DNA from 2 places in the Desulfosporosinus sp. FKA genome. Region 2 is predicted to be linked to the other one. Evidence: riboswitches for the same ligand, from Rfam matches in the RefSeq annotation. Region 2 holds a riboswitch; the other holds the start of a gene.

Region 1 (13,420 bases), on a different contig from region 2:
AGTATCCTATTCATATTCGTTTCATAGAACTCATGCCGATTGGCTCAAGTTCTGAAAGACGGAGTGATTTTGTTCCTATTCAAGAGATGAAAGAATTGTTAGGACTTAAGCAATATGTTCCTGCAAAGGAGATTCTAGGCGGAGGGCCGGCAGAATATTTTCAACTCCGTGACTATAAAGGAAACGTAGGCTTTATTAGCGCTTTGAGCCGTCATTTTTGCAGTACCTGTAATCGCATCCGTTTAACACCTGACGGCAAACTCAGGCCGTGTTTGCATAATAAGTTGGAAATTGATTTAAGAGAAGCCTTACGAAATGGCAGTACAGATCAGGAATTGTTAGATATCTTTGCCCAAGCAGTATGGTGTAAGCCTGCGGAGCATCATATGAATGAGGAAGCTCTGCAAGGTCAGCGTATTATGTCTCAAATCGGAGGTTAGAGAATGGAAGATTTAACCCATTTTGATGAACAAGGTCGCGCTCGAATGGTCGATGTCAGCGATAAAAGTGAAACCTTCCGCGTTGCTGTAGCTCATGGAAATGTCCAGATGAAGCAAGAGACTTTAGCTCGAATTCGCAGTGGGGGAATTGCTAAAGGGGATGTCTTGGCAGTTGCTCAGGTTGCAGGGATTATGGCTGCCAAAAAGACGTCTCTGCTGATTCCAATGTGTCATCCATTGGGAATTACAGGTGCCAAACTGAGTTTCAATTTGAAAGACCCGGGGGAAGTTGAGATTGAAGCGGTTGTAAAAGTTCAAGGAAAAACAGGAGTTGAAATGGAGGCACTGACGGCAGTGAGTATTGCCGCCTTAACCATTTATGATATGTGTAAAGCTATTGATAAATCCATGACGATTGGAGAAATATATTTAGTAGAAAAACAGGGCGGCAAAAGCGGTCATTATGTGCGCTGATCAAAGGCAAGAATAAGAGATACAGTGAACAATAGGACCCACCCCCACTTATAGAAGTGGGGATCTTGAAAACTGGATAATAAGCTAAACAATAAATGTCATATGGTTCAGTTTCTATTTATTAAGAGCAAGTAAAGGTAAACTCGGGGAAAGAATGGTGATGAAGGTGGGTAAAATTGTTGCAGTCTGCGTTAGTGAGCGAAAAGGAATGCGTAAAAAAAATATTGGTAAGGGAATTTTAAAGGTCGGTTTTGGACTAGAAGGCGATGCTCATGGCGGAAATTGGCACCGAATGGTCAGTTTGTTAGGTATGGAAAGTATCAAGACCATGCAGGACAAAGGGCTGGACGTTGGCCCAGGAGATTTTGCCGAGAACTTAACGACGGAAGGGTTGGAATTATATTCGCTTCCCATCGGCACAAAGTTAAAAATAGGTGCAACAAGTGTTGGAGAAGTAACCCAAATCGGCAAAGAATGTCACTCTAAATGCGCAATCTACTATCAAGCGGGAGATTGTGTCATGCCCAAGGAAGGGATTTTTATTCGTTTACTGGAAGGTGGAGCGGTTCGTGTAGGAGATACAATTGAGGTGATAGAATAGTGGTAAGGGTTGGGATAATTACAGCAAGTGATAAAGGATCACGCGGAGAACGAGAAGATCATTCAGGTCCAGTCCTAAAAGAGCTGGTTCGAGAAATGGGCTGGGAAGTTATTGAATATGCAGTGCTTCCTGATGATCAATTGCTCCTTGAAAAAACCCTGCGTTTGTGGGCTGATGAAATGAACTTGGATTTGATATTGACGACCGGCGGAACTGGGTTTTCCCTGCGAGATGTCACGCCTGAAGCAACAATGGCGGTCGCTGATCGGTTAGTACCGGGCATAGCGGAAGTGATGCGCCATGAAAGTTTAAAAGCGACTCCAAAAGCGATGTTAAGCAGGGCTGTCTCTGTAATCAGAAAGAGAACTCTTATTATTAATATGCCTGGAAGTCCTAAAGCTGTTCGCGAATGTTTTACAGCGATTTCTTCTGCTTTGCCGCACGGTATTCAAATTCTCAAGGGAGAAGCAAGCGAATGTGCCACTCCCGATAAAAAGATAACTTAGTGAACTAGAGTACGGGGGACCCGCTCCCACTTGAAGAAGTGGGAGTCTTACGATTGGATAAATAATGACTTATAGTTAAGGGCTTGCACACTTTTGTGAAAGCTCTTTATCTTTATCTCTTTGCTTGTCACTCTTGTCCAGGGGTTAGCGTATGATATTACAGAGGTGGCTTGAAAGGTGATGATAACAATGACAAAAGCCATTGCGTTTGTTGATTACGAAAATATCTGGACAAGTTTGCTTGAACGAGGTTATGAATTGACACCGGAACAGTTAGTTCAATATTTACAAACTTACGCTCAAAAAAACACCTTGGATTTACAAGCTATTTATTTGTACGCTAATTTTGATCGTGAAGAATTTTGGCGTACGCAAACAACCTTTGAGAAGACAAATGTCTTTACAAGACATGTATTTAGTAAGAATAATTATGCCAGTACCGGCTTGCGTCGTAATGCTGCTGATTTGGAACTGATGCTGGAAGCCCAAGAAATTTTGCTCACACGAACAGCGACCTTCGATTTGTTTTTATTAATTACAGGTGATGGAGATTTCCTTTCCCTTTTACGCAAAATCAGAGCTTGGGGTAAAGATGTACAAGTTATTGGGGTAGGCGGCAGTATCCATCATTCTTTGCAGCCATATTGCGAAGAGGACGACCTTTTAGAATGGGTGTTTCATGAGAACCCGGAAGCAGAGTATCAACCGCAAACGGATTTAGAGCGGGGGGTTCAAATTATTGGCTCGCTGCAAATCCGATTACCTTATGTGGCTTCAACAAAGGCAAGAGCAGCCTTAGCTGAACTTTTAGGGCGCTCTATTCCTCAAGTCAAAGAGTTGATTCGGTATTTGTTGAAGGAAAATATGCTTTCTGAGAAGGAGCATCTGGACAGTAATTTGAAAATAGGTAAAACTAAGATTTACCTTCTTAACCAAAAACACAAGAAAGTTAGGGAAGCCCTTGGGCCAATGCTTGATGAAGTAAGCCAACGCCAATTAAAACTAATTTCGGAGGAGTAGATGAATAAAATGGTAATAATATGGAAACTATAGTTTCTAGTGATTTAAAGGCCTTCGAGCAAGTTCTAAGCTGTATAATCAAACGGCCTATATAGTAAAATGGAGAAAATGTGATATATTTTAGGTACAAGAGTATATTTGGCTAATTGGGGGGGTTGCTTTCCGCTGTCCCCTTGCATATTATTATAGTGATATTGTTAGCACTCAATAAAGCCGAGTGCTAACAAATTATAAAATAACAAATAACATTAAGGAGGGTCTTTTCTTCATGAACATTAAACCTCTCGCAGATCGGGTAGTCATTAAAGCGCTCCCGATGGAAGAAAAAACAAAGAGCGGAATCATTATGCCAGATACGGCTAAAGAGAAACCGCAAGAAGGCGAAGTTGTGGCTGTAGGACCTGGCAAAATGGAAAAAGGGACTCGCATTGCACTTGATGTTAAACCAGGTGATAGAGTCATTTATTCTAAGTATGCAGGTACTGAAGTTAAGTATGATGGTGAAGACTACCTAATTTTAAAAGAAGCAGATATCCTGGCTGTTCTCGGTTAATTAATTAACATTTACTTAAGGAGTGAATAACGTGGCAAAGCAAATAGTTTTTAATCAAGATGCTCGACATGCTTTAGAGCGTGGTGTAAATGCTCTCGCAGAAGCTGTTCGTGTTACTCTCGGACCTAAAGGCCGTAATGTTGTATTAGATAAAAAATTCGGATCTCCCTTAATCACTAATGATGGAGTTACTATCGCCCGTGACATTGAACTCGAGGATCCGTTTGAAAATATGGGTGCTCAACTTGTTAAAGAAGTCGCTACAAAAACTAACGACGTTGCCGGTGACGGAACAACGACCGCAACCGTTTTAGCCCAAGCCATCATTAGAGAAGGTTTAAAGAATGTCGCAGCCGGCGCCAATCCTATGGGAATTAAGCGTGGTATTGAGCAAGCAATTGAGCTTGTTGTTGCAGACATTAAAGCCAATGCTAAACTTGTAGAAACAAGCGAAGCTATTGCCCAAGTTGCCTCAATTTCTGCCAGTGATAAAACAATTGGCAGCTTAATTGCTGAAGCTATGGAAAAAGTAGGCAAGGACGGAGTTATCACCGTTGAAGAAGCTAAGGGCATGACGACTGAGTTAGAAGTTGTTGAGGGTATGCAATTTGACCGCGGCTACATTTCGGCTTATATGGTTACTGATACCGAAAAAATGGAAGCGGTGCTCAACGATCCTTACATCCTGATTACCGATAAGAAAATCAGCTCAATTCAAGATGTTCTGCCTGTACTTGAAAAAGTCGTACAAGCAGGCCGCCAACTGTTGATCATTGCAGAAGATATTGACGGAGAAGCTTTGGCAACCCTCATTGTTAATAAATTAAAAGGCACTTTCGTTTGTGTTGGTGTTAAAGCCCCTGGCTTCGGTGACCGCCGCAAAGCTATGCTGGAAGATATCGCCGTACTTACTGGCGGAACAGTTATTACTGAAGATCTTGGCCTGAAACTGGAAAATACTACTGTCGAGATGCTTGGACGTACACGTCAAGTTCGCGTTACTAAAGAAAACTCCACTATCGTGGAAGGTGCCGGTGACGTCGAGGATATTAAGAAACGTGTTGAAGCAATCAAGAGACAAATTGATGAGACCACTTCAGACTTTGACCGCGAAAAACTCCAAGAACGCTTAGCAAAATTATCCGGCGGCGTTGCTGTAATTCAAGTCGGTGCAGCTACTGAAACTGAAATGAAAGAAAAGAAACTTCGAATCGAAGATGCTTTAGCTGCTACGCGTGCTGCCGTTGAAGAAGGTATTGTTGCCGGAGGCGGTACAACCTTGATTGATGCTATCAGCGCTTTAGATAAACTCGAACTGACAGGCGATGAAGCAACAGGAGTTATGATTATTCGCCGTGCTTTGGAAGAGCCTCTGCGTCAAATCGCTAACAATGCCGGTCAAGAAGGTTCGGTTGTTGTTGAGAAAGTTCGCTCCTCCAATAGAGGAACCGGTTTCAACGCTGTAACCGAAGTTTATGAAGATATGATCGCAGCCGGTATCGTGGATCCTGCTAAGGTTACACGTTCAGCTCTGCAAAACGCCGGTTCCATCGCTGCAATGCTGCTCACCACTGAGTGCCTGGTCTCTGACCTGCCGTCTAAAGACAATGGTGCTGCTGCTATGGCTGGTATGGGCGGCATGGGTGGCATGGGCGGAATGGGCGGCATGATGTAAGTCAACGCCTGAAACCCTTGTTACAAGCCGATTTAAAGGCTTGAGTCCTCATTGAGAAAATTAGAGGCTTTTCATGAGTTTTCTGAACTTTTGAGAAGCCTCTTTTTTCGTGTTTCATGGCCTTTGTCGTGTGCATATAGACAACTCTTGTTGTTTCGCCATCTTTGTGACCAAGTCGCTCTATGATTTCAGGAAGACTTACATCCGCCTCTGGAGACTGAAAAAATATCTTTTTGGACAAAAATTCTATAATGAGAAAGGCGATGATTAGACAGGTTATGATGGGCAAAACGCATGTCGCCATTGGTTTGGCAGCTGCAACATTCACAGCGCCTATGCTAAGATGGCCAGGGCTCGATAATGGTTTACTAACTTTTGCTGTATCTGCTGGAGCAGTGGTGTTAGGAAGTCTCGCGCCGGACCTTGATCAGCCGGGAAGTATTGCGACCAAAGAAATTGCAGGCCCCTTTGGAAAGAGTCGAATTGCCGCAATGCTGGGGGGTGCGGCCGCAATCTATATCAGCGATAAAATTAATCTTAAGTTCAACGGCTATGATTTTCATCTAGCCATGATGGTAATTGGGATTATTCTATTGATCATGGCTTTTATAAAACATCGTGGCATAACTCATTCCCTGATTGGAATCATTGTCGCTTGGTATGCATTTAACACATTGCAAGGGCTAACCATTTACAAGCACTATGTAGGAATACCTTTAGTTAAGCCGTTTATGGTCGGATACATCGTCCATATTGGAGCAGATTTCTTTTCCGGCGGAATAGCACCCTTGTATCCTATCGTTAAGAAAAGAATCAAGTTCCCAGTCTCCATTAAAACCGGTGGGATTTTAGACAAGTTGCTGATCCGATATCTGGCGCTTTTCCTGGCGATTGTCAGGATGTTGAATATGTCCAATAAGCTTATGGCTTTCGTTGTTAGAAAGGGGTGATCTGTGGGTCCTTCGTTAACTTCAGGTGGTAGAGTCATCCTTCGCCGCTAAGTATTCCTATTGGGAAAGGCGGCTCGGCAATAATGTCCACTGGACATTATTGTATCTGAAGCCCCGATGTTCAGCTTTAGCTGAAACGAGTTCACTTAAAAAAGCCTTTGTTTCCGAGAAAAAATATGAGATGATATAGACCGAAGGTGGGTGATTTAATGGAAGACATTGAGGGCATTGGGGAACCGGATAAAACTGTCTCCGATCGTTTGGCTATCGACAGTTATTTTGTCACTGTAAATGAGTCTGGAAAGTTAAAAAAGATATGGACGTGGATTGCTATAACTTCCTTTTTGATAGGTACGAGTATGTCAATTATAAGTTTTCTTCAGAAGATAAGATAACTATTAAATAATAGTTTTTGCGATGAGCATAAATATAAAACAGCAGCCTTAAAGAACTGTTCCCGTCAAGGGGAGCGCGTCTTAGAGGCTGCTGTTTTATTGTTCTCAGTAGACAATTTTATTCAAAAAACTGGATAAAAGTAATGGTTTGTCCTACAAATTATACCAAATATTTCCATGGATTTGGTATATAGTAATACATAAGAAGAACGCCGCATAAAGATTAAATTGTGTTGGTATTCCCCTGGAATCGTTAACTTGCCAAACACAAACGAAACAGAATTTCAAAAATACATCTGTTAAGGAAGTCATAAATCATGGTTATAATTGAAAACCCCAAAGGCAGTCGAATTGGTCGAATTATTAAGTATTGCTTATTTGCTCTGTTAACTTTGACCATCATCTTATCAAGTGTTCTTGGAGTTCTATATGTGGTATATAAACCTGCTATAGATTCAGCCAAGGAACAAGCAATTATTAAAGTAAGAAATATAGACCAACTAACCTTTAAGAGAGCTGGCAGCACTATGATATTGGATAAGGACAATAAGTCAATTGCCAAGTTAGGTTTAAGCGGTTATAACTATGTAGACCTAACCGATGTATCTAATTATATACCTCAAGGGTATATCGCGGTTGAAGATAAGAACTTCTTTACAGAAGGAGCTTTAGATTATAAAGAAACGATAAAGGCCGGTATATTGTACTTGTTGAACAGAGGTAAAGCAACAGTTGGCGGTTCGACGATCACTCAGCAAGTTGCCAAAAATGTATTGCTTACACAGGAAAGAACGGTTTCGCGCAAGTTAACTGAAATATTCATAGCGTTCGACTTGACAAAGCGATATACGAAAGAGCAAATTATGGAGTTTTATATTAACAATTGTTACTATGGTGAAGGGTGCTATGGAATAGAAAGTGCTGCTCAGTACTTTTTCTCAAAACCCGCTTCTAAGTTAACTTTGGCAGAAGCAGCAACTCTTTGTGGAATGTCTAATAATCCTTCGCTGTTTAACCCTGTTACTAATCCGAAAAAGGCGACACAACGAAGAAATATAGTCCTCAATGCCATGCTGGAGCAAGGAAAAATATCACAAGCTGAGTATGATAAAGCAAAGGATAGTAAGTTAACTCTCACAATTCACAAACCTGTAGCAACACCTGAAAATTATATGACAAGCTACGCTATTGATTGTACAGTGAGGGCGTTGATGGAACAAGATGGCTTCCAATTTAATTATGCATTTAAGACAGACGATGAAAGAAATAATTATGAGTCTGAATATAAAGAAATTTACTCCCGATATGATAAACGAGTCCGCAGCGGTGGGTACACAATTTACACCTCGCTTGATCCTGCCAAACAATCCCTATTGCAATCATCTCTGGATAATGGCTTGCAGGATTTTACGGATATCAATCCTGCAAATAATAAATTTAGTATGCAAGGGGCAGCGGTTTCAATTGATAATAAAACGGGTTATGTAGCAGCAATTGTAGGAGGGAGAGGCGATCAGGATGTGTATAATCGGGCCTTTCTGAGTTATCGGCAACCGGGTTCATCAATTAAACCGTTACTGGATTATGCTCCTGCCTTCGAATTAGGTTATCATCCTCTGTCTCGGATAACTGATCAATATATTCCTAATGGTCCGCGCAACGAAGAAAACCGATACTATGGGCCTGTAAGTATTCGATTGGCAACGGAAATGTCTCTTAATACTGTCGCTTACCAGGTATTGGCAAAAATAAAACCCCAAACGGGGTTGGCCTATTTAGAGGCGATGAGGTATGCGGGGCTTCATCCTGAAGATAACAACCCCATCGCGAGTATTGGAGGGTTCACAGAAGGAGTATCACCTGTTGAGCAAGCCGGGGGCTTCTATACTTTAGCGAACGGCGGAAGGTATGCTCAGCCCAGTTGTGTCACAAAGATTGACAATCTGGGGCAAACGATTTATAAAAACAGCCGAGAAGTGAAAACGATTTATTCACCGGAATCTGCCTATATGATGACCGATATTCTTAAAGGAGTTATCAGTTCGAACTATGGCACTGGGCACAATTTAAAAATTGATGGCCAAATAGTTGCCGGGAAAACTGGTACTACGGAAAACAGTAAAGATGGATGGTTCTGCGGTTATTCATCATATTATACAACCGTTGTATGGTGCGGGTATGATATCCCCAAGGAAGTTGACAATTTGTTCGGCTCTACCTATCCTGGACACATTTGGTTGAACTATATGACCAAGATACATGAAGGTCTCCCAAAAGCAGATTTTCTCCAACCACAGGGAATTGTTTTTAAAACTATTGATTGGCGGGGTAATCCTACCGACTTTGACACAGGAACTCAAGATATGTTTTCTAAAACTTGTTTAGAGAAGGGTTTAGGAGGGCAGATCGGCGTGAACGTGTCGCAGTCTGCAAAAGACGGTTCAAATATAACCAATCGAGTAATAATTCCCAAAGAGAATCAAATTCCCCAACCAACGGACCAGGAGACAAAAGCTGAACAAGATGCCGACGCTGCTCTAGCAGCCCTGGAATCATTAACACCTCAAAGTTCAGCAGAGAATAGGGAAGCTGTTTTTTTAGATGCTCAAAATAAGATAGGAAAAATAAAGGATAAGGATAGACGTTCTTCCTATCTAGATAGAATAAGTGATGTGCAGAGAGTATTGGGTATTGGGGGTTCATATTAACCAAAGAGTTGATAATTTACCGCTTAATGTCTTAAAAAGTTTTTTGGTATGACGCTGGATAAGCGTCTTTCTTATTCTCCAAGAGATATTAACATGATTAGAGTGAGTAATTTGTGCTTTTGGCATTAATTTTTGTGCCATAAGGCACTATTTAAAGGTTTTATATCCGAGTATTATATACTTATTTAAGAAGTAAGCAGACCATGCCAATTGTAACTGCTCTTCGGAACTATAATCAACCTAATCCTCTTGCTCAAATTCGGATGTTAAGGAGATTCGTTGCTTATGAGAAGAAGATAGTAAAGACTATGGAAAATCGGAAATATTTGAGCTTAAGTAAAATTAATGAGGTGATTAGTATGGCAATCGGTTTTAAAATTGATTTTTTGTCCTATCAGGCCAAACATCGCGATTTGTTCCATTCATTTTGCTCTACCATTAGCTACTATCTTGAACCTAGAGGTTGGGGAACAGAATTTCCATATTTACTAATCCACTTCTATAATGGAAAGCTTGATTGGGTTGACGTACCGAAGCTGATAGGTGAGCTTAAAGATATACGTGAAAGATTGAAGTACATAGAAACAACAGATATTATTTTAGATATTGAAGATTTAAGTGAAAGAGGATCGCTGAGGAAAAGAGAATGCAGTAATTACTCCAATTTAGTGAATTGTTTTCTTGTAAATGATGGCCGGGATTTATTTGATCTTTTGTTAAAAACCTTGGAAAACTCATTAATTGAAACTGATAAAGAGATTGCTTAAGAAACCCTTCTTTTTTTATCCAAACGTAAGACCCCCACTTCTTCAAGTGGGGGTGGTTCTTATTTGTTCATTGAAAACAGGAGAATTTTGTTAACGTTTAACCCATAAATCTCCACTTTAGATAAAAAATTGTTTTCGGATAACATTTTCCGAGAAATGTTTTCAGCTAGTTGTTTGCCTTCTGGATCTGGGTAGATATATGTCAGAATTGTAACAGTTTCTCCGTCGACTTGGATATCTTTAATTAAGGGATACCAAGAAGCTGAGGAATATGTATGTTTAATAGTTTCTTTGGCAGTGGCAGAAGATATCATACTAGATGACCCTCTTGTGAGAATGGTGTGCGTAGAAAGTAGGCCTAAAAGCAAAATGCCTATTATAAATAGTATTAAAACTATCTTCTGGATACCTATGGGCTTAGAATACCAGGTTTCTATACTCTTCATAAGACCTCACCCCAATTTCTGCCATTTAAAACAAAAAGCTGCTTTATCCTTAGAATAATTGCCTTTTTGTTAGACGACGGTTCGGAAGCTTGGCGACCATCAGCATTACCTGGAAGGCCCATAGCTTTGCGCCCTTAATTTTCACTAAGTTTGCTTTTGTCACAATATAAGGGGCTGAATAGATTTCGAATAATCTCGAAATACAGCATTTGAAAGAAAATAATGACGATACTTTTACAATAAGTATAGACAATATACGGGTTAAGTCCTAATGGTAATTGTGATCAATTATAGACAGTATAGGTCATTTAGCCAAACCAATGGGCCTATAGTCCTATTTGCAGATTCTAGCTCAATTTTGTTCGAAATTTGGATGTAATTTTGAGTCATGATCACCTTAATGGGAAAAGCATAAACGGTGGGGTGGTATTGGAAAGGGGCGTAGACCAAAATGGTTTCTACGCCCTTTCTAATGGTGAAGTACGGGCAAAGACAATGATGAATTGTGAATAGTAATTTCTAATACATTACATATAATATTTATATTTTTGAGCTTCTCAGAATTTGTTAAGCTAAAAAGGATTGATTTGGAATCGCCTAAAACCAAAGTGTAAAATATGAGAAGGCTGAAAGGACAATTGAGGCAATAAGCATGGCCAAAACCGGCCGCAAGGCCCGGCTGCGTAAATTGGATAAATGAACATTGAGGCCCAGGCCTACCATGGCGGCAGCTAATAAAAACGGACCAATGTCGTTTGAAATTACTGATAAAATATGTTTAGGAATAGGAAAATAGGTACCGATAATACTTGTAATGAGAAATCCAAGTAAAAACCAGGGAAATGGCGCTTTTTTGGCAGTCTCCTGACCATTTTTACGTGTCCAAAGGGAAAGAATAAGACTTAGAGGAATGAGTAAGAAAACTCGACCCAGCTTGGCTAATAAGCCAATCGTTAAGGCTGTTGGTCCTGCCGTTGCCGCAGCCGCAGCAACATGACCAATCTCGTGCAAACTAATTCCGCTCCAAATGCCAAATTGAACTGCTGTAATTGGGAGTATGGGGCGAATCAAAGTGTAGCCAATCGCGAACAGAGTGCCTACTAAGGCGATAATACCTGCTCCGAGGGCTGTATCCTCATCATCGGCGTTAACAATCGGAGAAACGGCAGCAATAGCAGCAGCACCACAAACACCTGTACCGATGCCTAAAAGAAGGGAGAGCATCTTTTCGCCTTTAAAAAGTTTGGCAAAAAGCAATGTCACACTGATTGCAACAATGATGCTTAAGGTGTCATGAATTAGCAGCAGGCCTCCTTGGTTTAAAACAATATCAATGTTGAGCTTAAAACCATAAAGAATAATTGCAAAACGAAGGATCTTATGGGCAGAAAATTGTATTCCGGTGCGGATATCTTCCGGATAACCGAAAACGTTGCGATATAAAACTGCAATCAAGATTGAGGTGAGCATAGCGCCTATTCTGTCAAGGACTGGCAAATCCGAGGCGATTGTGCCGATCCCTGCAATAACAAAGGTAAATAAAATACCCCCGTACAATTTGAATAAATTAGATTTTTGTAAAGTGACCGCTGGAATTTCGATGTTGTGAGACATTTTTTCAACCCTTCCATGCCATGCAAAATTTCCTGAAAGCTTTTTAACCTATTGTTCCGGAACAGGTTCATTGTTAAAGACCTTAATTTCAGGTTTCTGCACTTAAATATAAAGGCTGTAATTTAGACTTACAATCTAGATGTCTAATGTTAAGCATATGGTTATTTAATACGTACATGCATTTTTAAGCGAGGGCATTACTTTTAGGCCTATTGTTAAGGAGGTTATGAGTCTTGATTACGGAATCTCTAAAAGTATTTGTGACAGTTATCGAGCAAAACAGTTTTTCTCGCGCTGCTGAAGAGCTGTTTTTATCCCAGCCAAGCGTCAGTCTCCACATCCGCAACTTGGAAAATGAGTTCGGTGCCAAACTTCTGCATCGCTCTTCAAGGCGTTTAAGTCTTACTCCGGCCGGAGAAGCTTTATTCCGGCATGCCCGAGAGATTCTCAGTCATTATGATCAGGCCAAAAGTGAAATTGATGATCTTCGCCATGTCGTCACAGGAGCTTTGAAAATTGGCGCAAGTTTTACAATCGGTGAATATGTCTTGCCCCGTTTTTTGGCTGAAGTTTCGGAAAATTACCCAAACGTTGAGGTATCAGTAACAATTGCTAATACAGAGGAAATTGCTCAATTGCTCCACCAAAACCAACTGGACATTGGGATTGTCGAAGGTCAAGTGAGCCTTCCCGGCATTGAAGAGGAACCATTTATGCATGATGACATGCTTTTAATTGTTCCGAACGGACATCCTTTAAGCAAGCTTAGCAAAGTTACCCCTGAAGATCTTCAAGATCAGGTTTGGATTTTAAGAGAATCTGGTTCAGGAACACGTTCTTTCACCGATGATCTTTTAAAGTCCTTAGGAGTAAAAATAAACCGTTCTTTTGTCTTCAGCAGCAATGAGGGAGTTAAAGAAGCGGTGATTAATGGTCTTGGGATCACGATTGTATCTCGTCTTGTTGTTCACAAAGAAATAGCGGCTAAGGTAATTAAGACGGTACCGATTAAGACAAAAGAAAAACTCCAGTTTTCTCGCAAATTAAGCATTTTGCATAGCCAAGAACCGGCAAGTTCTAAAGCAGTTGAGGAATTTCTGGAAAAATTAAGATTATTTGAATTGTAGGTATACCTTATATAATTTGTTTCTTTATACAAATGGCGCTAAAATATTTAGGTATAATAACTTAAACATCTGAAAGGAACAACTAAAAACTTATGACGATGTGGAAACGTAACTTAATTATCTGTTGGTTCGGCTCCTTCGCCA
Region 2 (19,126 bases):
GTCAGCAAAAATGACCTTCAGCCTGGTGATTTAGTGTTTTTCACGACATATACTAGTGGTGCATCTCACGTAGGCATTTATATGGGGGGGGGACGATTTATTCATGCCAGTAACCCTAACAGTGGTATTGAAGTCTCCAGTCTCAGTGACAGTTTTTACGCTTCCCGTTATTTAGGAGCGCGCAGGTATAATTAGTAACGGTAATCCCGCTTAAAAGGGGGCTGTGAGAAAACACAGCCCCCTTTCATTTTTCGGGAAAGAAATTATTCAATCTCATCACAAGGTCTGGGAAAACGAACAAAAAAAGTAGTTCCGTCTGGACCAGTATCAACGTCTATATGAGCATGATATCTGCTGGCAATTGTGAAGCACATGGGCAGACCCAAGCCGGTTCCGTTTTCTTTGGTAGTAAAGAAAGGATCGCCAAGCTTTTTAAGATTCTCTTCATCAATTCCTTTTCCTTCATCCTTTACACTAAGGACAACACTATCATCTTCCATAAAGGTTTCAATCGTAAGACAGCCATTGGGCTGCATTGCTTCAAGACCGTTTCGGGCCAAGTTTAAGACTAGTTGTGTAATTTCATTAGAATCAATATCAATTTCCTTAATTTTACCCGGTTGAAAAATACACTTCTTATCTTGACTATAAGCATCAGCAATTAATAACGGAAATAGGTTTTCCAGCAACTTGTTGAGATTCATGCGTTTAATTTCAGTCGGTTTATTTTTGGCAAGAGATAAGAAATTTGTAATAATTAGATTGGCCCTATCCAACTCCTCGATCATTAATTCAAAATAGTTTTGAAAGACAAGTAAATCTGTTTTACTCTGTAACATTTGAAGAAACCCTCGAATAGTTGTCATAGGATTTCGAATTTCGTGTCCAAGACCTGCCGCCAACTGACCTATAATATTTAAACGCCCCAGTTTTGCTATTTCACCTTCGAGGTATTCTCTATTCTCAATTTCTTTTTTTAGGGATTTTTTTAGCGAAAAGACCTCTGATTGAAGATTAACTCGTTCTTCCCTAAGCTGAATTATCTCTTTTTTAGAATCAACAAATTCTTCCCAATCTTTAATTGTTCGAAACGTTGCAGCCATAGATATTAAAATCCTCCGATAATTCATAATCATCTGATATTTATATCTATCTGATTTTCTAGTCACTCAAAGTCTTATTAGCGAGTTAGGATAAAATAACTGATCGTTATATTATTTCGAGAACAAAAAGGAAAATCCTTCAAGAATTGTTTTTTTATTATTAAATTTATCATTTACAAGAAAATAAAAACGGCTGCTAAATTTCGATTGCCAGAACGTCCTATTCGCTCTGGCAATCTTTTTTACTTTATTTTAACAGATTGACAATACGTCTTTTACGTTCATGCTTTAGAATAAGGTTGAAGCTAAAGATAGTTCGAATCTAAAAGGAGTTAACTCAGCAAAGCCTTTCTGGGAAGAGTAAAATGAAGAGGTGATAAACTCATGAACGTCAGTGTATATACATACACTCTGGGGAAAATGACCAAAATGATCTTAGCCCCTGTAGGACCTTTGCAGTATTTACTTAATTCTCCGGGCCTTCCTCACATCTATAGCTTAGAACAAGCTTACCGCCTCTTAGAACAAGACAACAAGTCCAGAGCAGCCAACTTTTTCAAGGACTATCATACATATCTTAAAAAAGGACTGTTATGGGCAGACCGTGGCTGGAAAAATGTTTGTCATTATTATAATTGGAACAGCGATCAAAACCGCGTCCAATGGCCAGATGCAAGCGCTGAGTGTCAATATTATTTCAACAAAGCCATGTCCCTCTTTTCTAAAGAAATGGTCAAAGGAATGTTCTATCTTGGAGCGGCCTTGCACTTAGTACAAGATATGTGTGTACCCCATCATTCAACAGGGGTTGTTTTTGATGGGCACTTAGAATTTGAGAAATGGGCAGCGAACAACTGGTACAACTTCCCTGGCAAAACCGGTTTATACTCTTCCTTTACACATCCTGTACAGTGGATTGAGCACAACGCCAAGCTATCAGCGCAGCTTTATCACTTAGTATCAATTGAAAATGGCTGTTCAACTAAAAGCTATTCCAAAGCTGCGGAAACCCTTATTCCTCTATCAATTGCCACAACTGCCGGCTTTTTAGATTTTGCGTACCAAAAATTAACGGATATTTTACCTCGGCAAAACCTGGTAAAAATTAAGTCATAACGTAACTGCAGCAAAATGAAGCAGCAATAGTAATTTCCTTAAGTATTTTTGCAGATAAGGTAAGAAAAAAAGCCCGAAAGAAGATCAAAAAATATCTTCTCTCGGGCTTTTTTTCTGTGCATATTTCCTTTCGATAGCTCTGCCTCGCTGTTCTTTTATAAATTATTGATACATGTACTTTCTGGTTAAAGGAAGATTATTGTTTACACCTTTAGTAAAAAGCAATTGATGAACATCTATGTTGCCGCAATGAAATGACGCAGCGCAAGAATTTAAATATAAACGCCACATGCGAATAAAGGTATCGTCTTTCATTTTTCGAATTTCCGGAAGTGCCTTTTCAAAATTTTGGGTCCAATGTTCTAAAGTCCTTGTGTAGTGCTCGCGCAAACTCTCGAGGTCAATAAGACAGAATTTATTTTCAACAATTAGGGATACGAGTTCGTTGACTGCCGGAATATATCCTCCGGGAAAAATATATTTGTCAATCCAGCTGTTTGTGCCTGAGTCTTCATCATAGCCTGTTATACAATGCAGCAGGGATATTCCCCCTTCATTAAGAAAGGATTTTACAGCGGAGAAATACCCATCAAGATTTTCTCTGCCAACGTGCTCAATCATCCCTACACTTACTACTCGATCAAAGGTTCTATCGTTCAATTCCCGAAAATCGATTTGCTGAACTTCAACAAGCTCTTCTAATCCTTCTTCTTTAATTCTCTCCGAAACTCGAGAGTATTGTTCTGAACTAAGAGTTACCCCCATAGCTTTAACTTGATAGTTCTTCGCAGCTGTAAGGATTAATTCTCCCCAACCACAACCAATATCTAATAAAGTTTGTCCAGGCCGCAAATTAAGTTTACGCAGAATATGATTTACTTTGTTTTTTTGAGCCTGATAAAGACTATCTTCCGGTGATTCAAAATAAGCACAAGAATAAGTCATGCTCTCATCCAGCCAAAGTCGATAAAAATCATTGCCAATATCATAATGATATTGAACATCATCTTTACTTTTCCTTAGGGTATTGGAAAGAATCTTAGCGAATTTAACATAAGGTTTTTTATCATACAGAAAACTGTTCTGATTATTATAAATCGACTCGATGACTTTTTGTACAGCTCCATCGATATCAATTTTTTTACGCATATAGCCTTCGCCGAAGGCCAGGGAAGGATCACTGATAATTTCTGATTTAGGTATGGGCTCACTGAAATTAATTCGGAATTGAATCTCTCCTTCGCCATATTTTTTAACGTCCCCATCCCAATATTTAACTTCGCAGGGATCAGCGAACATATTTTTAAGGACGTTGTTGTAGAACGTTTTATCAATACTCATTCCATTTACCTCCTTCGGAATTGATAAAATCCTAGAGGTAATACTTTATTTAACTTCCTCTAAGTTAATTTTCTCAATTACCGCTTGAGCTCGTTTCTTCAGATTGGTTAAATCTTTTTTAACCCGTTCAATTTTTAAGATTTTCTGTTCGATTAAGTTAAGTTCTTCATCTAAGGTGTCTATTATACTCAACAGTTTTTCCCTTTGCTCTCTGCGCTCAGCCGTTTGTTTAAAGCTTACTTTTTGAGACTCAATGAGATTGCTAAGCGCAATAAAATGCTGTAGTTCCTCCAGCGATAAGCCTAAGGCGTCTTTAGTATACTTAATTCTTTTAAGCAATTCTATGTGCTCTTCATTATAGTACCTAGTCCCTCCTTCACTGCGTTTAGGCGGCGGTAATATCCCTATCTCCTCATAATATCGGATGGTTCGTTTGGTCAAGCCGCATTGGAGAGCAACTTGGTCAATTTTATAGTTATCCACAATATCCTCCCTTACTGTTGCTAAGATTATATTAGCACTAATATAACATTAACGTCAACGTTAATCACTCTTTAAAACTCAACAATTTTACAAATAAATACATTTTTTGCATACTATATAATATCCATTGAACCTAACTTTTATAATCCGTAATTGTTACACACAAAAAAGCGAGGGCCTGAATTAGGTACTCGCTTTTAGCATATGTTTTACTGAATATGGAGACCGTTTTAGAACAGATATGGTCTTTAGGAAAGGAGGGTGAACAGTGAAACGTCAGTGGTTAATCAGAACGGCTGCTAACAAGCAGAGAAAACTTACCAGCCTCGGAATAACGATTATTGTAATCATTATTGCCATTACTGCTCTGAAATTAGCGTTTAACCAAAGAGTATCTGCCTGGCAGGATTTTTCAGATACTGTACCGACAATTACCAATCCTTCTATGACTCCCACAGAAATAGAAAATTCTCTGGAAGACATCTTAAAACAATATCAAGAGATAACCGCTTCAAAGGAAAGGAGTAAAAAGCAAATAACAGCCTCATTAGATAAATTATATAAGCTTGCCGCCAATGATTACCTGAATTGTAATGCTCTAAAACAATCATCCCAGAACAGCCAAATGATCATTGATTTAACCGAAGCGTCTAGATTATTAACATCATCCCTTTTTGAACTCAACGATAGTTTGAGTAGTGCCGGTGATCTGAGTAAGTGTCAATTAAAAAGCAGCAAAGAAGACCTTGTCTCAGCGACTACTAAAATTGAACAGGTCCGTCAGGAATTAAAGCATTAGCTCAAACAGAAAATGATTATAAACTTTTAGCGAGATTGCTTAATTCCATAGACATGGACGTAATTTCTTCGATACTTGCAGAAATCTCTTCTGAGGCGGCCGCTTGACCTTGACTGGCGTCTAAGGAGATATTGCTTTTTCGGCTCGCTTCTTCAACTTTTTCCTTTATTGTATCAGTTAATTGTTTAATTCTGGGGACTGTGCTCTTTGATTGAGCAGACAGTTTTCTTATCTCCTCAGCAACTACACCAAAACCGCGGCCAGCATCTCCAGCTCTGGCTGCTTCGATAGCTGCATTCAATCCTAACATTTTCGTTTCATCAGCGATCTCTTTAATAAAAGCCGATACCTCATTTATCTCTTCTGAAATATTTATTATCCCTTTAATATCCGTATTAAGTTCCCCTTCATTGGTGTGTATTTCCGTCGCAGATGCTGAAAGCTCCTCTATGGCGGCGGCTATACCTTCAAGACTGCTTTCTAAGTTAATTGACATTTCACGCAGGGTTACTGCCGTTTTTTTCGGTGTCACAATACCCAGAGTGGCGACGAGATTTTTATGTTCATCATCATACAAGGGAAAATTAGCAATAGTTAATGGCTGCCCGTATTTAGAAGCGTCAATTTCTTCAATAATAGGCTTTTTAGTTTGCAGCGCCCGATAAGCAATATCTGTTTCCTTTAGGTCATAGCCTACGGCTATTGACGGCATGTCAAATTTATCGGAGGCCTGTGCATAAGCAATCTTTGTTAAGTCTGACATATATATATAAGCCCCTTCAGGGAACATCTCGGCTAAAATAGGGGCAAAATCTCCAAAGGCGGCAGCTACAGGGTGTAACTTAGGAAATGCTATAGTAAATGCACCCCAGATGTCTCCTTTATCATCGATGATAGGGATTGAGACGATAACTACTCTCAAACCATAAACCGTACGGGGAATATTTTGCGTTAGAACCTTCTTATTCTGTATTGCTTGCATCGTCGTTGTATCTTCATTTAATCTCTTGCCAACCTGAAAGATGTCTAATGAAAAGGACTCAGAGGATTTTACCCAAACAAAGGTGTCATGTTCAACAACTCCGAACAATATTCCGCCCGGTATTAAATCAGCCATAAATTCTGCCATAAACTTACACGACTCAACGCCCGCTAAAGCTATCATCTTTAAACCACTCCCATTGCTATCTACTCGTTAAAACTTCAGCCTTAAAATTCAGCCCGTTCAACAAAAGAATTAAACGCTCGTCAATCCGAACAACACCTTGCACTCTGTTACTTCCGAGACCTGATAGTTCTGCATTAAGCCTTTCAATCGATTGTTCTTCGACCTTTATAACTTCTGAGACATCATCCACAATTATCCCAATTCCTACATTCTCTATGTTCAAAATAAGCAAACGGCTGTCAACACTTCTCTCAGATTGTCCAACACCAAATCGCTTTTTTAAATCAATAATCGGAATCGCCTTACCTCTTAAGTCAATCATTCCTTCAATGTAGGAAGGCAGATAAGGCATTTTAGTTATTCTTTCCGGAATTCGAATGATCTCCTGAGCAAACGTAATTTCGAGGGCATATTCTTCATCACCCAATCTAAATACAACTAACTGCATATAACTCAATCAATTCACTCCTTTCTGAATCTTTAAACTTCTCTTATCACTCCTTTGCTAAGAAAGCAAAATCGCCAAGACAGCTCTTCTTGACGACAAAGACATTTCTTACTGTATGATGCAACCCGGCTATCTTCCACAAATAGAAAGACCCGTGGCTTTGCGTCCTTGGCTTTCACCAAGTTTGCCTTTGTCTTTTGTTGTATATTATAACATAACAATGTAGTTAAAAGTTGAAATTAATAAAAATATAACGAATATTTCACCCCCGATGCTTATAATTTTCAAGGTTACGAATCAATTTCAAAAAATGTTATTCTTCTAAGTACCTAATATATAGTAGCGTTCTAAACAAATTAAATATAAAACGTACAAATCTTACGTTCTTAGGCATTATATAATTGGATTGTTTTATCTATCTAAATTAAAATTTGAAAGTTAAAGGAAAAATGGTCTGTTAAGGCGAATTTTCCTTTTTACGGAGGTGAATTGGCATGCTTTTAGCGCCACTGTTTGAAAATGATGTTCCCGATGCCCTTTTATCCTGACGGATCGAAGGGTACATCTTCCGTCTGGAATAAGGACTTAATTTGATTGACGACGGAGGGAACTTAAATGTCCAAAAATAAACTAGGCTCTATCTATTTGGCTTTGGCTGCGACAATTTGGGGAGGTATGTATGTCATTAGCAAAGTGGTTCTTACCGTCATACCACCTTTAGAGTTAGTTTGGCTGCGCTATATAATCGCGCTCCTCGTCCTTTCAGCCATGGCAGTCCTAACCCATCAATCTTGGCGAATACGTAAGCGAGACGTCCCCTTAATTCTGACGATTGGCATAACAGGCTATGCCCTATCGATCTGGACTCAATTTCTGGGGACAAAACTGGCGACGGCTCAGATGGGGGCTATTATTACCTCGGCAACCCCGGCCTTCATGGTTATTTTCGCCCGCCTCTTGCTAAAGGAAACAATGACCCTGCGCAAAGGACTCTCGGTGATCTTGGCAACCATTGGCGTCTTGTGCATTGTTGGTATCGGAGATATTAGTACAACTTCTCGGCTTGGAGGACTGATCTTAGGCGTTGCAGCAGTAACTTGGGCCTTAATGTCTGTACTCATCAAACGAGTTCCCAGCACTTACTCTCAACTTGTTGTTACGACCTATGCGATTTTTACAGCAACTGTATTTATTACCCCTTTTGCGGCTTCTCAGGCCAGCCAAATTCCAGTCGCCGTCATGGCCCAGCCTGCTATTTGGGGTGGAATCTTGTATCTTGGCATTGTTTCTACTGCCCTTGCTTTCTTTTTGTGGAACAAAGGCCTGCAAATGGTCGATGCCGCCAGCGGAAGTCTGTTTTTCTTCTTCCAGCCCCTATCAGGAACTTTGCTTGGCTGGCTTTTTCTCGGCGAACACGTAGGACTCCCATTTGGGATAGGTTCAGTCCTAATACTTGCCGGAGTCTTATTAGTTATTAGAGAACCCTAACTCTGTTCGAAAATGCGTTAGATAACCTGGAAAGATCAAGGAGGCTCTTGAGCAATCAAAAGCCTCCTTGAATATTAATCAATTAATCTCGAATTAACGTACCATAGGAAGTTATAACCTCATCAGCCTGCTTCGGCAGCCTCAAACTGGCTATTATAAAGGTTAGCGTAAAAGCCGCCTTTTGCCAGAAGTTCATTGTGGTGCCCCTGCTCTATGATATCGCCATGATTCATGACAAGGATCAAATCAGCATCGCGGATCGTGGATAAACGATGAGCAATAATAAAACTCGTTCTGTTCTCCATAAGGTGATCCATAGCCTTTTGAATTTCGACTTCCGTCCGGGTGTCGACAGAACTGGTGGCTTCATCGAGAATAAGTATTTTCGGGTCAGCCAAGATGGCTCGAGCAATAGTCAAGAGTTGTTTTTGCCCTTGCGAGACATTTGAAGCCTCCTCGTTTAGTACCATATTATATCCCTTCGGCAGTGTATGAACGAAACTATCGACGCGTGCGGCTTTCGCCGCTTCCATTACTTCCTGATCACTTGCCTCGAGACGACCGTAACGGATATTGTCCATAATGGTTCCATTATAAAGCCAGGTGTCCTGAAGAACCATACCAAATAAAGAACGCAGATCATGCCTGCTGAAGTCGCGGATGTCATGTCCATCAACCAAAATTGCACCATCATTAACATCATAAAAACGCATCAAAAGCTTAACGATCGTAGTCTTACCCGCTCCCGTCGGTCCAACAATAGCAACCTTTTGTCCAGGTTTTATGTAAGCGGAAAATTTGTTGATAATGATCTTATCTGCTTCGTAGCCGAAATGTACATCTCTAAACTCCACACTCCCCTGCACACTCTCCAGTTTAACTGGATTGGTGCTCTCCGGAACTTCATTTTCCTCGGCTAGAAACTCAAAAACACGTTCGGCTGAAGCTGCTGTTTGCTGCAGTATATTCGAAATATTGGCCAATTGAGTAATCGGCTGAGTAAATGATCGTACATATTGAATAAATGCCTGAATGTCTCCAACCTGCATAGATTTTTGGATGACAAGCCAACCGCCTAAAACGCTAACGAGAACGAAACTTAAGTTTCCAACGAAACTCATAATAGGCATAATCAGGCCTGACAAAAACTGTGATTTCCAGGCTACTTTATATAATTTGCTATTAAAGCCTTCAAACTTCGCAATACTTTTCTCCTCGCCATTAAAGGCTTTCATAATCACATGACCGCTATACATTTCTTCTACATGACCATTTACATTTCCCAAATAATCTTGCTGCAGCTTGAAGTATTTCTGTGAATATTTAATGATAACCATAATAATGATCATGGACAAGGGGATCACCAGGAAAGCCACCAAGGTTAAGAGCCAGCTTATACTGAGCATCATGACCAGCACACCAAGAACCGTCGTTACAGAGGTAATAATCTGCGTTAGACTCTGATTTAGTGTTTGGCTGAGGGTATCTACATCGTTCGTAACTCGAGACAACACTTCACCATGATTTGTTCGTTCAAAATAACCCAAGGGCATACGGTTAATTTTTTCTGAAATATCCTTGCGAAACTGGTAACTGACTTTCATAGCCACACCTGACATAACCCAGCCCTGGACATAACTGAAAAGAGCACTTAAAAAATATAAGCCTGCCAAAAGGAGAATCGTATTCCCAATATAATTGAAATCTATTCCGCTGCCACTGCCGGAAAGCTTGCTTAAAGCGCCTTCGAAAAGGTGTGTGGTGACATTTCCTAATATTTTGGGACCAACAATAGAAAAGACTGAGCTGGCAGCGGCAAAAATAAATACGAAGATCATGGCCGTCCGATAGGGACGCAAATAATTTAATAGTTTCTTCATGGTGCCCCTGAAGTCTCGAGCCTTTTCGCCCCCCTGCATCATACCACCGGGACCGCCGCCCATACCACCACCCATGGGACCCCGCGGAGATGACTTCTTCCTGGTCTCCACGCTCATGCTAATTCCTCCTTCGAGAACTGAGACAAGGCTATTTCTTGATAAGCCTCGCAAGTTTTCATTAATTCATCATGGGTCCCGATTCCCGCCACTTTCCCTTCCTCAAGGACTATAATTTGCTCAGCGTTCATAATCGTAGAAATGCGCTGGGCAACGATAAGGACCGTACTTCCTCCTGTTTCAGCCTTCAGGGCTTTACGGAGGGCCGCATCTGTTTTAAAATCCAAGGCAGAAAAACTATCATCAAAAATATAAAGTTCCGGTTTCTTTACCAAAGCTCGGGCAATCGATAATCGTTGTTTCTGTCCGCCTGAAACGTTTGTTCCGCCTTGGGCAATCCCTGTCAATAATCCTTCCGGCTTTTCCTTAATAAACTCAGTGGCTTGGGCAATATCTGCAGCTTTGATGAGATCCTCTCGGGAGGCAGATTCATCTGCATACTGCAAGTTAGATTCAATAGTTCCGCTGAACAAAATACCCTTTTGAGGCACATATCCAATCTTGTCATGTAGATCATGCAGAGTTACGTCACGGATATCTATTCCATCGAAGAAGATAGCACCGCCTGTAACATCATAATAACGAGGAATCAGGTTAATAAGGGTTGTTTTACCTGCACCTGTCGAGCCAATAATCGCTGTAGTCTGATTCGGCAGGGCTTTGAAACTTATGCCTTGCAAAGCTTCTTCCTCGGCGCCGGGATACCTGAAGGAAACATTCCTAAATTCTAATTCGCCCTTAATTTTAGGATCAAAATCTTTTGGAGTCTGCGGATCAACGATAACAAGTTTAACCTCCAAGACATCGGCAATCCGCTGAGCTGAAACTGATGCTCTTGGGATCATAATAAACATCACCGACAGCATTAAAAAGGCCATAATAATTTGTATGGCATACTGCATAAAAGCCATCATATCCCCAACCTGCATCCCTGCATTGGCTATTTGAGAAGCGCCAATCCAAACAATGAGCAGTGTAACTCCATTCATAATCACGGTCATCGCCGGCATCATGACTACCATAACCCTATTGACAAATAGGTTGGTTTTTGTCAGATCAGAATTAGCCCGATCAAAACGACTTTCTTCGAATCTCTGGGTGTTGAAGGCCCTAATGACCATCATCCCGGAGAGATTTTCACGAGTTACTAAATTTAGTCGATCGATAAGTTTCTGAATTAATTTGAACTTGGGCATAGCTACCGAAAAAACGATGGAGATCAAACCTAAAAGCACAATTACGGCAACAGCAATAATCCAAGACATAGAAGTGCTCTTACCCAGAGCTCTGATCACTCCACCGACACCCATCATTGGAGCATAAAAAAACATTCTGATCAGAATGACAATCAGAGTCTGTATTTGGGTAATGTCATTGGTAGTCCGCGTGATCAGTGATGCAGTAGAAAATTGATCAAACTCTGAATTAGAAAAACTCTCTACCTTTGAAAATACACCTTTACGCAAATCCCGTGCCAGTCCTGCGGCTATGACTGCTGAGGTAAGCCCTACCATGATAGTACAGGCTGCACTGACTAAAGCGATTAAGACCATCACCATACCCGTATTGTTAATATAATTATTTTGAATTTTGTTTGTGTTCATGCCTAATGCAGCATATTCTGCTTTAACGGAACTGACAGCTGTTTGAATAATCATACTATCACTTAAGGCAGAGAATTGGTGATTGATTTTTTCGTTTAGTTGAGCCAGTTGAGCTGGAGGAAGTTTGGAAATAAGGGCATATAAGTCTGTATTCGCTGGAACTTTCATTCCGTTAAAAGAAATGACGCCCCCATTAGCGGTAGATTTCATTTTTTCAATACCTGAAACTGCTAAAAATGCCCGGCCAAATACTGGGTTCAGCTTATTAATTTCCGCTTGATCGATAGATTTTAGAACCTCAATTGATTCCCTCTGTAAAATTGGATACGCTTGGACATATCTTTCATACTCCTGACTTGATTTGTCGATTAAGGTATAATTTTTCAAAACCTCCGCCTTATCGGCAGGAGTCATAAAAAGAGTAAGCTTGCTCATCTGACTTTGTCTCACGGCCACAGGAACAGCATTAAGGACTCCCCCCTGTTGAATTCCCTGATTGACAATATTGGCCATATAGTCCGGCAGGGAAAGGTCTGCCATAGCCTGACAAAAAATCAAAATTACAGCTGTGATAATTAACAACGTATAGGGTTTTAAATATCTCCATAGTCTCAGCATCAGCCAATACAGCTCCTTAAATTTTAAATCTTAACCCATTAACCTTAAGTCTTAAACCTTCAGTCGTAACATTATCCTTACTCTTATGTCAGTTATACAAAAACTCTGTAAATGCTCCCAGTGCAGGTATTAGTATGTATTTGATTGCATTTCTATATGCTTAATTTTCAATTCTATTTTTCAGCGTAAAGATACTTATCTGGCGCGAAGGACACTTGGATTTGTTAAGATCCAATTACATAAAAAAAGAGGTGCCCGCGCACTACGTTTAAAGTCGTATGCGCTGCTCCTCTGACATGGAATTTCCTTACTCATGTTTATTCACTTATTTATCCAGCCTAGCTTCAATAGACTCCAGAGTTTTCCTGATTTGTGAGAACTCGGCTTTAACTTGCTCCATATTTTTCTTACCGTCAGTTTCAATACGATGCAAATGACTTTGCATATCATCAATCTCCAGCTCAGCCTTATAGTTAATAGCAAAATCAATCACCGATTCATGTTTGTCACGGGCGGCTTGTCGGTTTTGACTCATCATGATAACTGGGGCTTGAAAAGCTGCCAGAAACGATAAACATAAGTTTAGGAGAATAAATGGTGGTTCATCAAAATGAAACGACTTTGTCCAAAGAAGTCCATTCCAGACTATCCAAGCAGCCAAAAACAGTCCGAAATAAATAATAAACTTCCAGCTTCCGCCAAATTGAGCAATACGATCGGCTAAGCGGTCAGGGTATGTAGTTCTGCTGGTATAGTCTTCTTCCAGCCGATTTAAAATGCTCTTTTCGTAATCATCAACCAATCTGTCAATTCGTTGAATGTCTCTTTTTTGAATTGCAATATCAAACCCTTCAAATAGAGATGCCTCCTCAGGGTTGTCCAAAGCACCTTTAATATTATTAACTTCATTCATATTCTAACTCCCATATCTGATACTAACTCATATCTGCTTTTTAGAATTATTCCCGTTTGTTTTTCGATAATACATATCCACCCTTCCGATCATTCCTTCGATCGTTTTTATAAGTCTTTTTAGCTAAGATTATTGCAAAATCTGCCTGGCAAAACTTACACAGTACTTTGCATCATATGTTTATCCATTGACGAAAGTGAACTCGCTTACGCTCTACCCCACCTGAAATTAACGAAGGCCCCCCCACTTACAGAAATAGGGAACTTAAAAACTAGATAAAACCGGAAGCAATCCCGGTTTTATTTATCATAATACTTTATTTAGATAATCGATTAGCAACGCTGGACGCCATGTAGGAATCCGGTTTGATGACACATTGAAAGCCACAAGATCTGACCCAACCCATTATTTCAGCAATATACTTAGCCGTCGGACCATTATATCCGGCATCAACATGAATTGCTATCTTATTGGGAATGTTATCATTAAGAAATTTTCCGTTTAATCTTTCGGCGAGTTCCAAACTTAGATTTGTTTCATAATAAATCTTTTGGCGTATATTGCTTATTTTATTAACTCTTCTAATTTCCGAGAAGAAAATTCCGCCTTTACCGACTTTATTTTCAATTTTATGAATGCCAACGGTTATTGGTATTTTAGTATCATTAAAGTTTTGGCTGTCTGAACCAATTGAGACTTTGTACTCTCCTTTCTTATCTTGCGATAAATAAGCTTTGATTATTGAGTACATTTCTTCGAAAGAGATTTCACCATACATCATACTGTACACAGTACCATCTCCGTTCCACTTATCGCTTCTGTTAAAGGATGATAATAAGTAATACTCAATAATAGTAAAACTATACCTTACTCCACTAAAACTCGTTTCTTGGAGAGTAAGGGGAATCATTGAAAGGAATTAACTGACTCTGAATTCTTGGATTGAAGTGAGAAGTTTTTGAGCGGTTGCGGCTAATTCTTGACTTGCCCTAGTCAAACGACTGGTGGTTGCCACTTGTTCTTGAATATTACCTGTCACAGATTGAACACGTTGTGCTGTAACCTCACTAAAACTTCGTATATTAAAAATCGAATCCACGATCTGTTGATTGCCGACAGCAACTTGCTGGATCGAAGTGGATATTTCCCTGACCTGAGTCGATACCTCTTCAATATGACCATTGTTCACGGCAAATGCTTCTCCGGCGGTCTCAACGACTTGAATCCCCTCTTCAACATCATTTAAAGCGTCCTTCATAACTGAAACCACCGAGGTAATATTGTCATGATTATTACTAATCAAGGAGCTAATCTGCTTCGAGGCTTCCTGAGCCTGTTCTGCCAGCTTCCGCACTTCTTCAGCAACCACAGCAAACCCTCGTCCATGTTCACCAGCCCTCGCTGCTTCGATGGCAGCATTAAGAGCCAGCAGATTGGTTTGCGCAGCAATATCACTGATAAATTTCGTAAAATCCTTAATTTCACTATTACTTGCGTTAAGATTATTAATGTTATTTTCTATTTGTTTAGTTCTGTTTCCTATGACAGACATCTGTTGAACAACTCTGTCAATTGCTTCCTGGCCAGATTTTGTTGTTTTGGAGGTCTTCTCGGTAAGATCTGCAACAAAAATGCTGGTAGCTGCAATTTGCTGGGCGCTTGCAGATACCTGCTGGATAGCAGCGGAAGCCTCATTGACTGTAACCGCTTGCTTTTCAGTATCAGAGGCAGCTGCTGTCATAGTACCGGCAATTTGTCCTGAAACAAGAGAATTTTCTTCAGTGATTACTTGAATTGCCTGAGCACATTCCGACACAAGTTGACTGGATCGTGAAACTGCACCGACTAAATTACGCAGAGTAGTTCGCATCGCATCAAAAGCAAGACCTAATTGACCTGTTTCATCCCTTGAGGCAATAAGCCCTTCATCATGACCTACTAAGTTCCCACGTTCAACTTCCTGCACACTTTTTAACATTTCCTTGATGGGGTCTGCTAAAAGTCTCGCTACAAATAAGCCTAAAAGCAAGCTTAGAAGAACCGCAGCAATTGGAAAAATGAGCAAAACTTTGCCGGCGGAAAGAAAATCTTGGTTATTTTGGGCAAGAGTTTTATCCATGGACTCTTGATTATAAGAAATCAGGTTCGAAAGCAGAATATGTATACTATCAACATAAGTTAAAGCATTATTGGTATAATCGAAATAGGCTTCTTGTTTTGTTCCTTGGTCACTGAGGTCGAAAGCCTTTTGCCTTTCATTTCTGTAGTCCGTAAGGGCTTTTTTTAAGCTGGTTAACTTTGCGGTTTCCCCCGAACTTTTACGGATTGAAGCAAAGTCCTTAAGAGATGCATCTATGGTAGTATCAGCATTTTTTAGATCCTTAAGAATTTCTTGTCTGCGGATTTCGTCAATAGGAGCTAAAATCATCTCCATGGACAAAGCCTCTGCCGCTCCTGTATTAGCCCTAACTTCATTTAAAACCTTAACGGCTGATAACGAGCTGGCATACATTTTGTTAAATTCGCTATTTTGTCTTTGATAGTAAGCATAACCTATGTAGCCGATAAAGCCCATCAAGATAGCCATAATAAGAACCAAACTATTAATTTTATAGGCTATTTTTAAGTTACGAAAACTTCCAAGTAATTTCGTTACAGTCTTATTATTAATTGAATTTTTCTTCCTTGACGTTAAGAATTTTAATTTGCGAGAAATAGCTTTGAAAGTATTTTTTATAGTTACATTTGTGTTTGATAAAATTCTACTCATATTATTTATCTTCAACAATAATTCCTCCATTATCGTCGATTTAGAACGGGGCCACGCCCATTTGAAGTGGGCGTCTCACGTTTAGATGAATCGTTTGCCTGAAATTCGCTTCGATTTTAGTTTTTTCCATAAATTATTTAGCGCAATATGAAAGAGTTGCCTCCTAAAGCCTTTACTTCTTTTTTAATTCGAGCAGCCCGCTCGGAGACTAATAAAGGCGTCCAATTTTGCTCAGCAGTATTAATGACGAGCCCAGCCAAAGCAACGCTTAAGTTCTCTTGACCTGGTAACTGTTTGCAAGATTGCTCAAATTGTTTAATAATATTAGCCGCTAAAATTTCCAGATTTGCTGGGGAAGCGATTGCAATAAAATCATCACCACCTATGTGTCCGACAAAGGTCTCGTCGTTCAAAGAATCTCTCACATTCAGCAAGACCTCGCTTAACATTTTGATTACTAAGTCGCCCTGTTGAAAACCGTATAAATCATTGTAGTATTTGAATTTATTAAGATCTATGTAGAGAAGGCCAAAGGTAAGATCCCGTTCTATATGCTGCCGTATTTCCTGATCAATACGCAGGTTACCAGGCAACCCTGTCAGGGGATTGGCTCCTTGGGCCAACTGAATCTGTCTCTCTGACATAGCTTTCATGAGATTTGCTACAGATACCATACCGATGGGCTTTCGTTGATTAGCAACAATAATTCCGTCATAAAGCTGGGAATCAGAACGCTGCATTGCTAGACTAGAGACAACTTCCAAAGGCGTAGTATCTTCAACCATCAACGGATTGGTATCCATCAAAATAGGAACTGTACGTTCTAAATAAAGAGGAACCCCATAACGGGTACCCAGAGCCGCAAATAGTCTATCCCGCTGCATAACTCCAACGATTCGCGAATCCTCAGTAATCCCAACGAGCCATTGATGAGGATGGTCACGAAAATAGGTTTCTACAACACTGACAAGGACATTGGTTGCAAAAAGGGGCAAGGGTTCTATCATGGAATTGATAGGTTTATTTTCCGTATATTTAAAACGGCGCTCAGGATTGAGAATTTCCCTAACTGCAGGGTTAATACTCCCCCGGAAGAAATCGGGTTTGGCGACAAAAAAACCTTGGACATAATCAACACCCAGCTGGACTACGGTTCGCATTTCTTCATCTGTTTCAACCCCTTCGGCGATAATACTGCAGCCGATACGCTTGGAAAAGGTAACAAAGGTCTCCAGTAAAGCCCATTTTGTGGGATCAGCGTGAACTCCCGAAATTAAAGACCGATCAACTTTGAGGAAGTCCGGATGAAGTTCGGCGACGGATTGCAGAGAAGAATAGCCGGCCCCTAAATCATCTAAGGCAATTAAGTAGCCCTGACCGCGATAATGATCTAAGGCATCGCGAAAGGCGGCGTAGTTTTCAATAGCACTTCGCTCGGTAATTTCAAGCACAACATTGGCAGGTGTAATTCCCATTTCACTAAGCAATTTTCTCGTTTGGCCAGAGGCAAATTCAGGGTCAAGCAAGATTTGAGGGTTAATGTTCAGAAATAGAAATTCTTTATCGTTTAAAACATTGGGATAAGCTTTAATTGCTTGCCGGCGGCAAAGAGTTTCTATAGGATAAAGTTGACCTATTTTTTCAGCAAAGGGAAAGAGATCTGAAATATCGCTGAAACAAATTGAACCTGGTATACGGGTCAGTGCTTCAAAACCAAAAATATCACCATTTCGTGTCTCGATGATTGGTTGAAAAGCTGTTCTCAGGTACTTCTCCGGTTCTTCAATTAAATGGGTGATCTCTTCGCGCCGGGCGAAAAATTGAGGATCTGGTTCGGATTTATTGAGAAGAAAAGCCTCTTTCACCGCCGCATAAAGTAAATAATCAGCACTTCTGCTGTCTATATTTACACACCGGGCAATTCCGGTGCGCAAGCGGATCTTTTCTTTCACAAGTTTGCTCAACCTGCGATTAAACCGTTCTTCCATAGGAAGAACCCATTGTTCAAGTAGATCAGACATTTCCCAATGTGTGTTCTCTCCGGGAACAAAATAAACAACGAAATCATCTCCCCCTCTGCTTTCCAAATGTGAGAACAGGAAAAGACTACGTTGTTTTTTAAGAGTGAAATATATCTCATTTTCAATCTCAGTCAAAATTTCCTGACAAATTTTATAACCATAACGAAACTCAACTTCATGAAAATTAATGATGTCAAGATAAACTACCCAGATTGTTTTATTGTCTTTTAGTAGTTGGTATAGTTTTGGTAAGCCTTTAACTTTAGACGCAAACATCTAAAAACCCCTTCTTCAGGCATTCACCATGCTGTCGAATTTGCGAGAAATTAATCCTCATTTACATCTTAATTGCTTTCTGTAAAAATCTAATGAATCAAATGTTAATTCAATGTTAAAACTGGATAAATTCCTCTACAAAAAAAAAGCTTTCTAGAGGCCGGGTCCTTATCCTTAGCCGCAAGAAAGCTTCTCTGCAATTAAAATCAAGATTTGCGAATGACACCACCCATTTATGATTTGGAAACACCTCAAAAGATATTAAGCAATTTTGATTATTATTAAATAATTCGTCTAGACACAAATTCCTCGTTTAGTTTTAAAATAGTTTCAATAACCGTTTGCAAATCGCCTCGTCTTGAGGCCAGTTCGACTTTAAAGGCTAAAATCTTTAACTCTTCTGCGTCATGTTTATTGGCCAGTTTTTTCAATTGGTGAGCCGTTCTCTCAATAGCTGGTAAATCGTTATTGGCTATTAAATCTAGTAACTGAGTGATTAAAGCCACTAATTGGCTGGAAATCCGTATTCCCTGCATATCACCCGGAAATTTAGCCACTTTGGGTGCAGCAGTATTGGTAACGTTCTGAACAGCATCCAATAAGTCTTCCATCAAGACCGGTTTAGATAGATATTCATCCATACCCTGAGCAAGAAAACGCTCTCTGTCTCCTTGCAAGGCGTAAGCCGTCAGCGCAATTACCGGTGTATATTTTAGGTTATATTTTTTTTCTCTTTCTCGTATTAGCTTTGTCGTGTCAATTCCATTCATTTCAGGCATATAGATATCCATGAGTATAACGTCAAATTCCTGTTGTTTGAGAACCTCTAAAGCTTCCAAGCCATTACAGACTTTATGAACGTTGTGGCTTCCCATCTGCAGCATCTTCGTGAGAACATCCTGGTTTACTAAGTTGTCTTCTACCAGAAGGATATTTAAGGGGTATTGTCCCTTTGTAATTTTCTTCGCCGACAATTGTTGT

The links. A riboswitch is a leader RNA that binds a small molecule or an ion and turns the genes downstream of it on or off. The one in region 2 is predicted to bind cyclic di-GMP.
Region 1: another riboswitch for cyclic di-GMP. It lies ahead of B5771_RS14065 (hypothetical protein); the one in region 2 lies ahead of B5771_RS22955 (chemotaxis protein CheW).

Annotation. Positions count from the first base shown of each region.
Region 1 is NZ_NAHZ01000030.1:27,020-40,439, forward strand. It holds gene moaA (GTP 3',8-cyclase MoaA) at 1-440, shown strand, start outside; gene moaC (cyclic pyranopterin monophosphate synthase MoaC) at 444-914, shown strand; gene B5771_RS14015 (MOSC domain-containing protein) at 1,081-1,515, shown strand; gene mog (molybdopterin adenylyltransferase) at 1,515-2,021, shown strand; gene B5771_RS14025 (NYN domain-containing protein) at 2,202-3,041, shown strand; gene groES (co-chaperone GroES) at 3,310-3,594, shown strand; gene groL (chaperonin GroEL) at 3,626-5,269, shown strand; gene B5771_RS14045 (metal-dependent hydrolase) at 5,533-6,219, shown strand; gene B5771_RS14050 (hypothetical protein) at 6,429-6,614, shown strand; gene B5771_RS14055 (transglycosylase domain-containing protein) at 6,932-9,322, shown strand; gene B5771_RS14060 (Imm70 family immunity protein) at 9,526-10,089, shown strand; gene B5771_RS14065 (hypothetical protein) at 10,149-10,403, opposite strand; cyclic di-GMP riboswitch class I at 10,616-10,700, opposite strand; gene B5771_RS14070 (putative sulfate exporter family transporter) at 11,133-12,149, opposite strand; gene B5771_RS14075 (LysR family transcriptional regulator) at 12,383-13,276, shown strand; gene B5771_RS14080 (multidrug efflux MFS transporter) at 13,369-13,420, shown strand, end outside.
Region 2 is NZ_NAHZ01000034.1:354,912-374,037, forward strand. It holds gene B5771_RS22920 (C40 family peptidase) at 1-195, shown strand, start outside; gene B5771_RS22925 (ATP-binding protein) at 264-1,103, opposite strand; gene B5771_RS22930 (zinc dependent phospholipase C family protein) at 1,488-2,219, shown strand; gene B5771_RS22935 (cyclopropane-fatty-acyl-phospholipid synthase family protein) at 2,382-3,560, opposite strand; gene B5771_RS22940 (MerR family transcriptional regulator) at 3,606-4,043, opposite strand; gene B5771_RS22945 (hypothetical protein) at 4,312-4,842, shown strand; gene B5771_RS22950 (methyl-accepting chemotaxis protein) at 4,859-6,007, opposite strand; gene B5771_RS22955 (chemotaxis protein CheW) at 6,027-6,458, opposite strand; cyclic di-GMP riboswitch class I at 6,575-6,657, opposite strand; gene B5771_RS22960 (DMT family transporter) at 7,074-7,946, shown strand; gene B5771_RS22965 (ABC transporter ATP-binding protein) at 8,069-9,943, opposite strand; gene B5771_RS22970 (ABC transporter ATP-binding protein) at 9,940-12,165, opposite strand; gene B5771_RS22975 (DUF1003 domain-containing protein) at 12,491-13,078, opposite strand; gene B5771_RS22980 (ribonuclease H-like YkuK family protein) at 13,395-13,868, opposite strand; gene B5771_RS22985 (HAMP domain-containing methyl-accepting chemotaxis protein) at 13,998-15,863, opposite strand; gene B5771_RS22990 (bifunctional diguanylate cyclase/phosphodiesterase) at 15,986-18,145, opposite strand; gene B5771_RS22995 (ATP-binding protein) at 18,427-19,126, opposite strand, start outside.